3 regions of the Comamonas sp. F1-6 genome follow, and region 3 is predicted to be linked to each of the others. Evidence: riboswitches for the same ligand, from Rfam matches in the RefSeq annotation. Region 3 holds a riboswitch; each other region holds the start of a gene.

Region 1 (3,271 bases), on a different contig from region 3:
CGATCACTCCGCCTCTGTAGCCGGTCTGCGATGCCTTGGGTGTGGACTGGAACTGCATCATTTCGCGCTGACCGGCATAGGCCATGAGGCGCAGTGCCTGGCCGCCGTCCAGCTGGCGCTCATAGGTCAGGCCGGCCTGGGTCTGCTTCACGCTTTTGCGCGAATCGTAGAGCAAGGGGTTGGACGCCACAGCCTTCGGATCTGCCGCCCAGTCCTTGGGCGTGATGCCGCCGGGGTCCTTGGCATCGATGTCCACATGGTTGGCGACCAGGGTTAGCTGGCTGTATTCGTCGGGCTTGACATCGATGCGGGCGTTGAACAGGTTTTTGTCCGCCGCGCTCTGGGCCCGGTAGCCGTCGGTGAGAAAACGGCTGGCGCTGAGCACATAGCCAATCCCGTTGGTTTCGCCCTTGGCCTTGAGGCCCAGGCGCTTCTGGCCGTCGCTGCCCAGTGCAAAGCTGCTTTGCATCGAGGGCGCGCCTTCACCACGTTCGGTATAGGCATTGATCACGCCGCCAGAGGCGTTGCCGTAGAGGGCGGAGTAAGGACCGCGCAGCACTTCCACGCGCTCCAGCGAGGCGATATCGATATTGTTGGTCTGACCCTGGCCATCGGGCATGGTGGAGGGGATGCCGTCCACATAGATCTGTATGCCGCGCACGCCGAAGGTGGATCGTGCGCCAAAGCCGCGAATCGACAGCTGCAGGTCTTGCGCGTAGTTCTGACGGTTCTGCAGCTGCAGACCCGGAGCTGCACTCAGGGACTCCGAGAGATTGACCTGCAGATTGCGCTCGCGCATGCGCTCGCCGTCGAGCACGGTCACGGAGGCCGGGGTTTGCTCAAGTGCAGACTCCTGCAAGGTGCTGCGCACGGTGACTTCGGACAACTGGGGCAGTTCCGGCTGGGCGGCGGCTTGCTGGGCTGTTGCGGACTGTGCCGTCAGCAGCAGTCCGGCGGCGGCCACAGGCCAGCCTGCCAGATGACAAAGGCGCGAAAAATGCATGTGAATATCTCTGGGGCTTGGGGCGGGCGTTCAGTGCCCTGGATGGCTTGCAAGCTCTGCTGACGCAGTCCAGCGACGCGACATGCCGCGCTTTCAGGCATGGCGTACCTGCGTGATTGTCGGCGCCGTGGCAGGTTACGTCTCAGGCAGCTTGCGGTGCTGGGTCGATTGTATTTGGGCAGCAGTATTTTGATGTTTTTGCCCTGTATGTCCTTCTTGCCCGTGCTGGAGCATTACCCCAGGTTACAAGTGACGCGACTTTCATGCGGCGGTGCAGCCCCCTTGCAGTGATGCCGTTGGGGTAAGATGGCGCCGCGCTCCGGGGTGCACGCCAGTGCTGAGATCTACACCCGCGAACTTGACCCGGTTCATACCGGCGGAAGAAGAGCTTGCAAGCTGACCTCAGGGCAGTGCGTTCTCGCATGGTCAGCAAGCCTTCGGAGCATGATGTCCCCGCTCTCGAAGGAATTTCATGGACAAGGCCGCTTCGCTGGTCGCAGATCTGCTTGCTTTCATCGCAATGGATGACTGCACCGACGACCAGTTCAATCAACTCGCCCTGCGCCTTTTCGCCTACCAGTACGAATGCAATGCGCCGTTTCGCAGCTTTTGCCAGCGACGCGGTGCTACGCTGCGCAATGTCAGGAGCTGGCGCGATGTTCCGGCTGTGCCCATCGATGCCTTCAAGGCCATGGAGCTGCGCAGCGAGCCGCCGTCGTCCGCCGAGCGCGTATTCATGACCAGCGGCACCACGGGACGCGCTGCGCGCGGACGTCATTTCCATCCGCAGCTCGATGTCTACGACCTGTCCATGAAGCGCTATTTCGCCAGACGTTTCATGCAGGGGCTGGAGCGCATGCCCATGGGCATTCTGTTTCCCGATGAGCAGGCCATGCCCAATTCCTCGCTGGCCCACTATCTGGCCCTGGCCTGTTCCGAATTCGGCTCGGCAGGCAGCCGCTACTATCTGAACTCGGAAGGGCTGGACATGCCGGCCCTGTGTGCCGCGCTGGAAGAGTCCGAGCGCAGTGGCCAGCCGTTTGCGTTGCTGGGCGCGAGCTTCAGCCTGGTCCATGTGATGGATGCCCTGCGTGCGCAGGGCCGCAGCTTTCGCCTGCCTGCAGGCAGCCGCGTACTGGATACGGGCGGCTACAAGGGGCAGTCGCGCGAGCTGCCGCTCGAGGAGTTCTATGCCGAGCTTTCGCAGCTGCTGGGCGTGCCGCGCAGTCTGTGCATCAATATGTATGGCATGACGGAGCTGAGTACCCAGTTCTATGACGATGGCAATGCGATTCTGCCCTCGGTCAAGTCCGGTCCGCACTGGATTCGTTCGCGTCTGGTGGAGCCGATCACCGGCAGGGACGTGGCAGCTGGTGAGCGCGGCATTCTGGTGCATTGCGATCTGGCCAACTACAACGCGGTGACCACCATACTGACCGAGGATGTGGGCCTGTGGGCCGGCTCGCAGGAAAAAGACGGCTTTTTGCTGCTAGGGCGCGCCGAGGGCGCCGCCGCCAAGGGTTGCTCGCTGGCGGTTGAAGAGTTTGTGAAAGCTGCCGGCGCATGAGCAAGCAGCGCAAGGTGCAGCGTATCAAGGCAGGCTACCTGCCGGGCCTGGGCGACGACGAAGTGCAGTGGCAGACGCTGGACTTCGAGTCCCGCGACGGCCAGAGGCTGGAAGTCAGCGTGCCCGTGCTGACGGCGCCGCAGATGCAGGCACTGGCCTGCCGTGTGCGCAAGGCCGCGGCCGCCCATCTGCGCCCCATGCCGGTGGCCGAGATCATCGATGCCGTCGATCGTGCGATGGCCCGCCTGCTTGACCGTAACGACATCTACCGCCAGCAGGCCGAAGCCTGGCTGCCCGTGGTCAGCGGCTATGACGCCGATATGGTGCGGCTGGGGCTGACAGGATTTTTCAAGACCTTTCGTGCAGCGCAGCTCAAGCGCTTTGTGGCCGAGGATTTTGCCAATCCGGCGGTACTCGATGGTTTTCAACCGGCAGCCAAGGGCGGGGCCGTACGTGCTTTCGGCCCGGATCTGCTGGTGCATAGCTGGGCCGGCAACGTACCTGCGCTGTCGCTGTGGAGCCTGGTCTGCGGCTTGCTGGTCAAGGCCCCTGCGATTGGTAAGCTGGCCAGTGCCGAGCCTTTGTTTGCGGGATGGTTTGCACGCCTGCTGGCAGAGGTCCACCCGCCGCTGGCCGATTGCCTGGCCGTGGTGTGGTGGCGCGGTGCAGGTGGCGAGGAGGCCGACGCGCTCTATGCCCAG
Region 2 (3,271 bases), on a different contig from region 3:
AGAATCTGCCCCGTGCCTTGCAACCGCTGGATCCGCACCGCCGCCACTTCAAGCCTGATCGCGCTGGGTGCGCTCACCGCCGGCCTGCTGCCGGCCCTCGCACAAGCCCAGGAATTTGTCAGCATCAAGGGCACGACCGTGAATGTGCGCGAGCAGCCCAATACCCGCTCCGCAACCCTTTGGGAACTGAGCAAGGGCTATCCGCTGCAAGTCACCCAGCGCAAGGGCCAGTGGCTGCGCGTCAAGGACTATGAGTCCACGCTGGGCTGGGTCCACGCCCCGCTGACCAGCAAGAGCCCGCATATGGTGGTGACGGCGCGCACAGCCAATCTGCGCTCCGGCCCCGGCCAGAAGCACAAGCGCGTGGGCAAGCTGGAGCAGCATGAGGTGCTGCAGACTCTGAAAAAGCAAGGCAGCTGGGCCCAGGTGCAGCGCAGCAACGGCCAGAGCGGCTGGGTGGCCAAGAATCTGGTCTGGGGCTGGTAAGCCCTGCAACACGAACACCCAAAGCAAAGGCCTGCAGCAGCGGGCCTTTTTTGCGGGTGCCGGCAATCAGCCTTCGACGATCAGCTGCGCGCGCGGCGCATAGCCATGATTGAGGGGGCCGTGACCCTGGCCGGTATAGACCTCGGCTCCCGCCTCGATGGCGCCCAGAATATAGCGGCGCGCCTCGGTCACTGCGGCCTCCAGCGCCAGCCCCTGAGCCAGGAAGGAGGCAATCGCCGACGACAGCGTGCAGCCCGTGCCATGGCCGTTATGGGTGACGATGCGCTGCGACTGCAGGCGCAGATAGTCGCCGACCTGCTGGCCTTGCCGGCCCAGCACATCCATGACCAGATCGCCGCTCAGATGCCCGCCCTTGAGCAATACGGCCGGCGCCCCCATGGCCAGCAGATCGGCCACGGCCGCATCCAACGCTCCAATGCCGTCGATGTTGCGACCCAGCAGCAAAGCTGCTTCATCCAGATTGGGGGTAATCACCGTCGCCAGCGGGAACAGCTCCTGGACCAGCGCCTGTGCCGTCTCGGGAACGATCAGGCGGTCACCACTGGTGGCCACCATCACGGGGTCCAGCACCACGTTCCTGATACCGTGGCGACGGATAGCATCCGCCACCACGCTCACCACATCGGGGGTTGCCAGCATGCCGATCTTGACGGCATCGACGCCTATGTCCTGCACAACGGCATCGATCTGGCCGCGCACGGTATCGAGCGGAATGCCGTGAATACCCGTCACACCCAGCGTGTTCTGCACGGTGATGGCCGTGATCGCCGTCATGCCGTAGCAGCCCAGAGCCGCACAGGTCTTGAGGTCGGCCTGGATACCGGCGCCACCGCCGCTGTCCGAGCCGGCTATGGAGAGCACGCGTGCATAGCGCTTTTTTGCGGCGCCGGAGATGGAGGAAGAAGCAATCACTGTCATGGCAAAAATTATCGCCCATGCGCATGGTCAATGCGTGCTGTTTGCGGTTGTGCTGTAATGTCCAGCGGACGAAACAGGGGTGTCCCGCAGGCAAGCAGCCTGTGCGGACTGAGAAACACCCTGGGGCTGCGCCAGCCACGGGCTGCGCACCAGAGCACCATCCGTGCCCTGTGCCCCCTGCACCCGATCCAGGTCATGCTGGCGTGGGGAGTTTCACAAGCCGCAAGGCATGCCGCGTTTTGTCCTGCACATGGCCCTGTTCCTGTGTCCGGATGGAAAACGATTTGCACATGTCATTGCTACAAGCTTCTTCAAAGATCGCAATTCTCGGCGGCGGCCTCATGGGCCGTCTGCTGGCTCTGGCCCTGGCCCAGCGCGGTCACGCCATCGACCTCTATGACGCCCATGGCCCGCAAGGCGATGGTGCTGCGGCGCGCGTGGCGGCTGCTATGCTGGCGCCGCTGGCCGAGTCGGCCATTACCGAGCCCGGCGTGGTGCGCATGGGCCAGCATGGGCTCAAGCGCTGGCCCGAGCTGATAGCTCAGCTCGAGCAGCATGTGTTTCTGCAGCAAAACGGCACGCTGATTCTCTGGCACCGCCAGGATCAGGGCGATGCGGCACGCTTTTTCGGCCTGCTGGAGAAAAACCGGCGCATCAACCCCAGCCTGCCGGCCATGCAGGAGAAGACCGGCGCGGCGCTGCAGGACTGCGAGCCCGCGCTGCAGGGACGCTTCAACCAGGCCGTCTATCTGCCCGGCGAAGGCCAGCTCGACAACCGCCAGCTGCTGACGGCGCTGGTCGACAAGCTCAGCGCCCTGGGCGTGCAGCTGCACTGGGACAGCCCGCGCGAGGTCGGCGACTTCCGTCCCGGCGCGGCCGGCCAGCCCGACTTCGTGTTCGACTGCCGGGGCCTGGGTGCCCGCAGCCAATGGAAGCAGCTGCGCGGCATTCGCGGCGAGGTGGTGCGCATCCATGCGCCCGAAGTCACGCTGCAGCGCCCCACACGCCTGATCCATCCACGCTACCCCATCTATATCGCGCCCAAGGAAGACCATCTGTTCGTGATTGGCGCGACCGAGATCGAATCCGACGATATGTCGCCGGCCAGCGTGCGCTCCACGCTGGAGCTGCTGAGCGCGGCCTATACCGTGCACTCGGGCTTTGCCGAAGGCCGGATTGTGGAGATCGCCACCCAGTGCCGCCCCACCCTGCCCGATAATCTGCCCGCCGTGCGCCTGCTGACGCCGCGCGTCATGGAAGTCAACGGCCTCTACCGCCACGGCTTCATGATCTCGCCCGCCATGCTCGACGTGGTGCTGGAGCTGGTGGACCGCAACGACTCGCCGCTGGCGCGCGAGTTCGATGTCGCCGTGCATCGCGGCTGAGCCGCGAGCCCGAACTTTGGCGCACAGCACTTGCACCTCCTGCGCACGCAAGCGCCGCCGTGCAGAGGTTTAACTTAGCACCCGCTTTATTTTCTGTTTCATGCCATGAAGATCACCCTCAACCAGCAAGCCACCGAGCTGCAAGCCCATGCCACCGTGGCCGATGCGCTGGCGCAGATGCAGGCCAAGCCCCCGTTTGCCGTGGCGGTCAACACGGTGTTTGTGCCCAAGACGCAGTACGCCGACCATGCGCTCAACGAGGGCGACAGGATGGAAGTCATCTCTCCAGTGACAGGCGGCTAGGAATGACCTCCCTGAGTCGCTTCGCGCCTTCCCCCAGGGGACGACACCCTCGCGGCGAGGCGGCTCTTGCTCGGTGTCACTGACTGGGCACATGTCTGTTTGAGGCTCACTGGGCTTCACACGCATTGCGGTACAAAGACAAGAGATATAGATAAATC
Region 3 (3,271 bases):
CAGGCCGAACTCGCGTGCCGACTTGATGGCATTGATGGTGTCGCCACCTGCATTGGCCAGGCCCAGAATCTGGGCCTTGGAGTTCTGAGCCTGCAGAAGGAAGGAAGAGAAGTCGGCTGTGTTCAGCGGGTGCCTGACGTTGCCCTGCACCTTGCCGCCAGCGGCATTGACCACGCGGGTGGTGTCGGCTTCCAGCGCCTGGCCAAAGGCATAGTCGGCCGTCAGAAAGAACCAGCTCTTGCCGCCCAGCTCCACCACTGCCTTGCCCGTACCCTTGGCCAGCGCCACGGTGTCATAGGCATAGTGCACGAAATAGGGGCTGCACTGGTCGTTGGTCAGGGCCGAAGTGCCCGCGCCGTTGATGATGTAGACCTTTTTCTTCTCATCGGCTACCTTGCCCATGGCCAGACCTGCACTGGAGGTGGTGCCGCCGATCAGCATGTTCATGCCCTGGGTGTCGAACCACTCGCGTGCCTTGCTGGCCGCGATATCGGCCTTGTTCTGGTGGTCGGCCGTCAGCACCTCGACGGGCTTGCCCAGCAGCTTGCCGCCAAAGTCGTCCACGGCCATCTGCACGGCCATGGCTCCGCCCTTGCCGTCCACATCGGCATAGAGGCCCGACATATCGGTGATGAAGCCGATGCGAATCTTGTCCTGCGCCTGAGCGCCTGCAGCGGTCAGCAGGCATCCCAGTGCCAGCGTCAATGTTCTTGGGGAAAAAGCGGTAGCGGAGCAAACAGAGCGAGGCTTCATCAGAGTCATCTCCTGAGGTGGTGAGTACCCAGTCACTGCGACGGGCAGCCAGCATGGTCGCAGTTGGAGCAGGGCGCGCCATCAGGGCAAGCACCGGGGCGGCTGCGACAAGGTATCCACGGCGACTCGGGAAAATGCCGCAAGCTCCTACACTGCACACCAGCGATTTAGGAAAGTAGAAGAGATGGATATTCGTCAAGCATTGCAGCAGCGTCGTTCGGTGCGCGCTTTTCTGCCGCAGGCCGTGGCTGCTGCCACGTTGCGGGACTTGCTGGAGACCGCAGCACAGGCGCCGTCCGGCGGCAATATGCAGCCCTGGCGTGTGACCGCAGTGGGCGGACAGGCGCTCAAGGATCTGTGCGCCAGGGCCAGGGAGACCGAGGCCGTGCAGCGCCCCGGCTTGTCCTATCCACCCGGTTTGTGGGAACCCTACCGCAGTCGCCGCTTTGGAAACGGCGAAGATCTTTACCGCGCAATCAATATCGGTCGAGAGGACAAGGCAGCACGTCTGGCCCAACTGGCCAAGAACGGCCAGATGTTCGGTGCGCCCGTGGGCATTTTCGTGGCCGTGGAGGAGCGCATGGGCTATGCGCAATGGGTGGATCTGGGCATCTATCTGCAGTCCTTCATGCTGCTGGCCGTGGAGAAAGGTCTGGCCACCTGTGCCCAGGGCTTCTGGCGCATGTACAACGACATGCTGATCGAACAGCTGGCATTGCCGGATGGCTACCAGATTGCCTTCGGCATCGCCCTGGGCTACGAGGATGTCAGCGCGCCCATCAACCAGTGGCGCGCAAGCCGTGCTGCCAGCAATGAATGGCTGGTGTTGCAGGGGCTGGATTGAACGGCGGATTAGACGCTTGAGGGTCAGGATAGTTAAACAGCTTCAAGAGTGCGCAAATTGTGGCAAAACCAGCCTATACTGCGTGCAGCTCCGGGGTGTGCGAAAGCGCTGAGATGCCAGTCACTGTGAAAACAGTGCAGGCGAACCCGACGAACTTGATCCGGTTCATACCGGCGGAAGAAGAGCGGGACCCTGACGCAGGGCCGATGGATTGACAGGGCAACTGGCGCGAGTGCCAACCCTGAAAGCCATAGGCACAGCAAACCCCAGGCGCCTCGCGCACTGGGGTTTTGTCTTTTCTGGACAGCCGGTGCGTGAAGAACCAGGCCGAAATTGCAGAATTTCGGCGGCACAGGCCGGATACCCCATAGCGGGCCGGGCCCGTGCAGGGCAAGATCAGAGCAGGGCCGCACTCCACGGAGCGTTTGATGCACTTCAACCGCTTTGAGGAGACTGCGATGAACGCCCCTGATTCCATTTTTACGCCTGCTGCAGGTCATGCCCCCGATGCCGCCCGTTTTGCCGAGCTGCTGGCACAGTCGCGCCAGCCGTTTCCCGCATCGACCAAGAGCTATCTGAGTGGCGCGCTGCATCCGCAGCTGCGTGTGCCGGTCCGCGATATTGCGCTCACCAATGGAGAGCAGGTCAGCGTCTACGACACCTCGGGTCCCTATACCGACCCCGCCGTACAGATCGACGTGCGCCAGGGCTTGCCCAGCGTGCGAGGTGCCTGGATCGAAGCGCGCGGCGACAGCGAATACTACGTGGGTCGCCTGCGTGTGGCGCTGGACGACGGCGGCAAGCGCGGCGAGGAAGATGCACGCGTGGACCAGTTGCGCGCCGAGGCGGCCGCGCTGCAGCGCCAGCCGCGCCGTGCCAAATCTGGCCAGAACGTGACCCAGATGCACTATGCCAAGCGCGGCATCATCACGCCCGAGATGGAGTATGTGGCCCTGCGTGAAAACGGTCGCCGTGAATGGATGGCGCAGTACCAGCAGGACGCGGCGCGCGAGCTGCGCCTGGCCGGCAACAGCCTGGGCGCAGCGATCCCGAAGATCATCACACCCGAATTCGTGCGCGACGAAGTGGCGCGCGGCCGCGCCATCATTCCGGCCAATATCAACCACCCTGAAATCGAGCCCATGGCCATCGGCCGCAATTTCAAGGTCAAGATCAACGCCAACATCGGCAACTCGGCCGTGACTTCCAGCATCGAGGAAGAGGTGGAAAAGCTGGTCTGGGCCATTCGCTGGGGGGCGGACAATGTCATGGACCTGTCCACCGGCAGGAACATCCACACCACGCGCGACTGGATTGTGCGCAACTCGCCCGTGCCCATCGGCACCGTGCCCATCTACCAGGCGCTGGAAAAGGTCGGCGGCATTGCCGAGGATCTGACCTGGGAGATCTTCCGTGACACCCTGGTCGAGCAGGCCGAGCAGGGCGTGGACTACTTCACCATCCACGCCGGCGTGCGCCTGGCCTACATCCACCTCACGGCCCAGCGCCGCACCGGCATCGTCTCGCGCGGCGGCTCCATCATGGCCAAGTGGTGCATGGCTCATCACCGCGAGAGCTTCCTCTACGAGCATTTCGAGGATATCTGCGACATCATGAAGCAGTATGACGTGAGCTTCTCGCTGGGCGATGGCCTGCGTCCCGGCTGCGCCAGCG

What was found. A riboswitch is a leader RNA that binds a small molecule or an ion and turns the genes downstream of it on or off. The one in region 3 is predicted to bind thiamine pyrophosphate.
Region 1: another riboswitch for thiamine pyrophosphate. It lies ahead of AAIL66_RS04045 (long-chain-fatty-acid--CoA ligase); the one in region 3 lies ahead of thiC (phosphomethylpyrimidine synthase ThiC).
Region 2: another riboswitch for thiamine pyrophosphate. It lies ahead of AAIL66_RS14640 (FAD-dependent oxidoreductase); the one in region 3 lies ahead of thiC (phosphomethylpyrimidine synthase ThiC).

What each region holds. Positions count from the first base shown of each region.
Region 1 is NZ_JBCPWN010000003.1:26,111-29,381, forward strand. Features, by position in the region: gene AAIL66_RS04040 (TonB-dependent receptor) at 1-1,003, opposite strand, end outside; TPP riboswitch at 1,314-1,405, shown strand; gene AAIL66_RS04045 (long-chain-fatty-acid--CoA ligase) at 1,476-2,570, shown strand; gene AAIL66_RS04050 (acyl-CoA reductase) at 2,567-3,271, shown strand, end outside.
Region 2 is NZ_JBCPWN010000013.1:91,507-94,777, forward strand. Features, by position in the region: gene AAIL66_RS14630 (SH3 domain-containing protein) at 13-486, shown strand; gene thiD (bifunctional hydroxymethylpyrimidine kinase/phosphomethylpyrimidine kinase) at 553-1,425, opposite strand; TPP riboswitch at 1,491-1,652, shown strand; gene AAIL66_RS14640 (FAD-dependent oxidoreductase) at 1,716-2,810, shown strand; gene thiS (sulfur carrier protein ThiS) at 2,916-3,113, shown strand.
Region 3 is NZ_JBCPWN010000006.1:118,087-121,357, reverse strand. Features, by position in the region: gene AAIL66_RS08525 (ABC transporter substrate-binding protein) at 1-753, opposite strand, end outside; gene AAIL66_RS08520 (nitroreductase) at 938-1,597, shown strand; TPP riboswitch at 1,679-1,796, shown strand; gene thiC (phosphomethylpyrimidine synthase ThiC) at 2,056-3,271, shown strand, end outside.